DNA from 2 places in the Brevibacillus sp. JB24b genome. Region 1 is predicted to be linked to the other one. Evidence: riboswitches for the same ligand, from Rfam matches in the RefSeq annotation. Region 1 holds a riboswitch; the other holds the start of a gene.
The links. A riboswitch is a leader RNA that binds a small molecule or an ion and turns the genes downstream of it on or off. The one in region 1 is predicted to bind S-adenosylmethionine.

Region 1 (2,404 bases):
CTGATATCCAAAGTGGATGTGGCAAAAGTAAATAGTTTGATCAAGCTAGGCGTCATAAAAGAAAAAACGCTAGAAGATACGTACACGGTGAAACAAACCTCTTATGTTCAGGTATCTAAAAAGTAAGATAGGACCGAAAGTCAAAATATCATCTTACATATAGAAAAAGGCGTGCAGCTCTCAACAGGGAAGCACGCCTTTTTGCATGAAGAAAAGAGCAGAGATGTCTTTGAATAACAAAGCTTTAGAAGGGTTTTTTCAGTATTGTGACCTTTGGGTTTTACCTTTCAATTGTGCTGGACCTTGTAAACAAGCTTATACTTGTACCGTTTCCACAGCTTTTTGAATTGCCTGCTCTAAATCGTGCAAGATATCATCAATTGATTCTGTACCTACGGAAAGACGGATCATCCCAGGAGTCACACCCGCCTTAGCTTGTTCTTCCAGAGAGAGTTGTAGATGTGTGGTACTAGCTGGATGAATGATCAATGATTTGGAGTCTCCTACATTAGCCAAATGAGAGAACAACTGAACAGATTCAATTAATTTTTTGCCAGCTTCTACTCCGCCTTTGATTCCAAAGGTCAAAAGAGCTCCATGACCATCTGGTAAATAGTGCTGATTAAGTTCGTAGGTAGGGGAGCTAGCAAGTCCTGGATAGCTAACCCACTCGACATCGGTATGTTTTTCTAAATATTGAGCGACAGCAAGAGCATTTTGACTATGCCGTTCCATACGTAAATGGAGAGTTTCTAAGCCTTGTAAGAATAAAAAGGAGTTAAAAGGAGATAAGGTAGCTCCCACATCTCGCTGTAGCTGTACACGAGCTTTTACTATATAAGCAGCATTGCCAACAGCCTCTGTATAAACGATTCCATTGTAGGTAGGGTCTGGCGTAGAAAGCCCAGGGAATTTGCCATTACTCCAATCAAAATTACCGGAGTCGACAATAATTCCCCCGATAGATGTGCCGTGACCACCAATGAATTTGGTAGCAGAATGAATAACGATATCTGCTCCGTGTTCAATAGGTCGGCACAAGATAGGGGAGGCAAAGGTATTGTCAACCAGAAGAGGTAAGCCATATTCATGAGCTATGGTAGCAATGGCGGATAGATCAGCAACGTGCATCTGGGGATTACCAATCGTTTCGCAGAAGAAGGCTTTGGTTTTGTCCGTAATCTTTGAACGGAAATGATCTGGGTTGGATTGATCAACAAAATGAACCGTAATACCTAGCTTAGCAAATGTGTGGGCAAATAGGTTGTAGGTTCCTCCATATAAACTGTTCGAAGAGATGATTTCATCACCAGCTTGAACGATATTTAACAGGGCAAATGTAATGGCGGCTTGACCAGATGCAGTAGCCAATGCACCGATACCACCTTCTAAGAGAGCAACACGCTTCTCAAAAACATCCTGTGTAGGATTCATGATGCGGGTGTATATGTTCCCAGGCTCCTGCAACGAAAATAGATTGGCGGCATGGCTGGTATCGCGAAACTCATAGGATGATGTTTGATAGATGGGGACTGCGAGAGCTCCAGTAGTCGGGTCTGCCTCTTGACCTCCGTGAAGGGCTAGCGTTTCTCTTTTCCAATGTAGATTTGACATTAAAAACCACTCCTTTTCAATGTAAAGTACGGTGATTCTTTGGGTAAAAAGGTTTGCAGTACAGGCAGAGAAGGTAGGCTCCTACAACAAAAAGCCCTCCTCTGAGTAGAGGAAGGCTGCGTTTACAAATTCGCATACATTCATCTCTCAGAACCTTTCGGATTCTGCAGGATTTAGCACCTAGAACACTACGTTCCGGTTGCCGGGCTTCGTCGGGCCAGTCCCTCCACCACTCTTGATGAAAATGAAAGTTTGTTTTATTGTAAGAAGCTCAAAGTGATAAGTCAATAAAATTTTGTACATTCTGAAAAAAGAATAGAACAAATTCGGTTTTTTATTAATAGTAAACATTATAATCGGTATGGTTTTATCTTGATTAAACATCAAAATAATAAGGTGGATATCGGAATAAAGAGGTTTTACTTGTATTATACAAGAAGTGAATAAGGATGTATAAAAATACAAATAAGTATAATTATACATAATGTAATGTATAAATCGTATCGTAGCTTGCTTTTTGGGGGTTGAAATGGGTTATATAGCTGTAAAAAGGTGAAAACATGCATACATCATATAAATCCTTTATGAAAGTAAGTAGTCGAAAGTCTGACCTTGTCCGTCTTGGATGGATACATGAATAGAGAAAGACGATAATTTAGAAAAAGAAAAGCTAGGGAGATAAAAGTGTGGGTTTTATAAGGGTGAACAACAAATGCTAAAGGGAGTATCTGTCTCTGAGGGGTAGGGAAATGGAAATTTTTATAACATGAGCGAGATATGTTTTTCAATT
Region 2 (2,404 bases), 1.1 Mb from region 1:
TCGCCACTTGAAAATAACAGAAATACGCTGGAAATAGCAGCCATTCCTGATGAAAAAGCAAATCCCCGCTCTCCCCCTTCTAACGCGGCAATCGTTTCCTCTAACGCCTGCCGTGTGGGGTTTCCTGATCTTGCGTAATCGTAGGTGCCAGGCTGGTCAATATCATATTGATGAAAAGTAGAGGCTTGGTAGATTGGGATACTTGATGCTCCCGTCACACGATCCATTCCACACGTACCATGAAGGATTTTGGTTGCAAAATTCATCGAATACACTCCTCTATTTGTAAACATTTATCCAAGGAAAATTTTAAATCAGCGATCAAATCATCAGGATGCTCAATTCCCACTGATAGGCGTAGTAATCGGTTGCAAACTCCTACCTGTTCTCGTACTTCTACTGGAATATCTGCATGTGTCTGTGTAGCCGGATAGGTGCATAAGGATTCTACACCTCCTAGACTTTCCGCAAATGAAACGATTTGTAATTGCTTTAAAAAGATAGCGACCAAAGATTGTTCCTTGATGCGAAAGGAAACCATTCCACTGTAACCACTTGCTTGCTCCGTCTGACTGTCATACCCCGGATGGGTGGGTAATCCAGGGTAAAAGACTTCTGACACCGCTGGATGAGCTTGCAAAAATTCAACGACAGCAATAGCATTTGATTGATGACGATCCATACGCAATGCCAAGGTTTTTAATCCACGCATCACCAACCAGCAATCCTGTGGACCAAGTACCGCTCCAATGGAATTATGCAAAAAACCGATCTTTTCGGTCAGCTCAGTGCCCTTCGTCACGATCAATCCAGATAGCACATCATTATGTCCAGCTAAATACTTCGTAGCACTGTGAAAGACGATATCTGCTCCTAACTCCAACGGTCGCTGATAATAGGGAGTCATAAATGTATTGTCAACAATAGACAACAATTGATAGCGTTTGGCAATATCAAGCATGCATCTCAAATCGGTGATTTGCATAAGGGGATTGGTAGGGGTTTCTATGAACAACGCTCGTGTTTGACTAGTAATAGCAGCTTCCACTAGCTCCGGCTGACACATATCAACATACGTGCAAGTAACACCGTATCGTTTCATAATTTGCTCAAATAATCGATACGTCCCACCATATAGATCGAGTGAGACAACTAAATGGTCGCCATAAGAAAACAAACCCAAAATTGTCTGTATCGCTGCCATTCCTGAAGAGCAGGCAAAGCCACCGTCTCCTCCCTCTAAATTAGCGATTGCCTCCTCAAGTACCGTGCGTGTTGGATTAGCCGTCCGTGTATAATCAAATCCTGTGCTTTCACCCAACGCTGGATGTCGATAAGCTGTTGCATGATAGATCGGAAAACTGAGCGATCCCGTTGTTTTGTCCTTCCCTACCCCAATCTGTGCCAAACGTGTGTCAATATGCATCCTGATTCCACTCCTCTATCTCGCCTTTATTTCCAAACAAAAAAGCCCTCTTTCGATGAAAGAAGGCTTTGGCTACGCAAAGAAATCCGTAAGCAAACCTTCTCATCTTTCAGAACATAAATGTCCTGCAGGAATTAGCACCATCTTGCAATTTACAAGTGGTTGCCGGGCATCAACGGGCCAGTCCCTCCGCCTCTCTGGATAAGAAGTCATGCTATTCAATTTGTGTTGATTCTAAAATTATCAGACACTTTAAACGATGTCAAGTGGTTTTCTTTCGCATCAATCAAAAAAAGGCTGCCGAGTAAACTCGACAACCTTTTCAAAAGAACGTTATTACGCGTTCAATTTGCTTTTAGCAACTGTAGCAATGTCGTTGAAAGCAGCTTTATCGTTAACAGCTAGATCAGCCAACATTTTGCGGTTTACTTCAACACCAGCTAGTTTCAAACCGTGCATTAAACGGCTGTAAGAAAGACCATTCATGCGAGCTTGTGCGTTGATACGAGTGATCCACAATTTGCGGAAGTCACGTTTTTTCTGACGACGGTCACGATACGCGTACATCAGGGACTTCATTACTTGTGCATTAGCGGATTTAAACAGACGGTGTTTAGAACCAAAGTAACCTTTGGCTAATTTCAAGATTTTCTTATGACGACGACGTGTCACAATGCCACCTTTTACTCTTGGCATAATCAATTCCTCCTGATCTGTAGCATGGCGGTCTATATAAGACGCTTATGGGGCTCATGCTAGAAAATTTTTCGTTGCGGAAAATGAGCAGAAATGAATCTTACAAGTAAGTGATCATTTGCTCAATGCGTTTTTGGTCCCCTTTAGAAACCATTCCACCTTTGCGAAGATGACGCTTCGCTTTAGTGCTCTTGTTAGCAAACAAATGGCTCGTGTAAGCAGAATCACGTTTCAAACGACCGCTACCAGTCTTTTTGAAGCGTTTTGCTGCTCCACTGTGAG

Region 2: it holds a riboswitch for S-adenosylmethionine, as region 1 does, so the genes downstream of both, ACQV1I_RS06030 (aminotransferase class I/II-fold pyridoxal phosphate-dependent enzyme) here and ACQV1I_RS11200 (homocysteine synthase) in region 1, are expected to answer to the same signal.

What each region holds. Positions count from the first base shown of each region.
Region 1 covers NZ_JBNVQV010000001.1:2,262,607-2,265,010, forward strand. Annotated here, with positions in the region: gene ACQV1I_RS11195 (hypothetical protein) at 1-126, shown strand, start outside; gene ACQV1I_RS11200 (homocysteine synthase) at 316-1,614, opposite strand; SAM riboswitch class I at 1,752-1,859, opposite strand.
Region 2 covers NZ_JBNVQV010000001.1:1,209,982-1,212,385, reverse strand. Annotated here, with positions in the region: gene ACQV1I_RS06035 (aminotransferase class I/II-fold pyridoxal phosphate-dependent enzyme) at 1-266, opposite strand, end outside; gene ACQV1I_RS06030 (aminotransferase class I/II-fold pyridoxal phosphate-dependent enzyme) at 263-1,426, opposite strand; SAM riboswitch class I at 1,526-1,634, opposite strand; gene rplT (50S ribosomal protein L20) at 1,763-2,122, opposite strand; gene rpmI (50S ribosomal protein L35) at 2,223-2,404, opposite strand, start outside.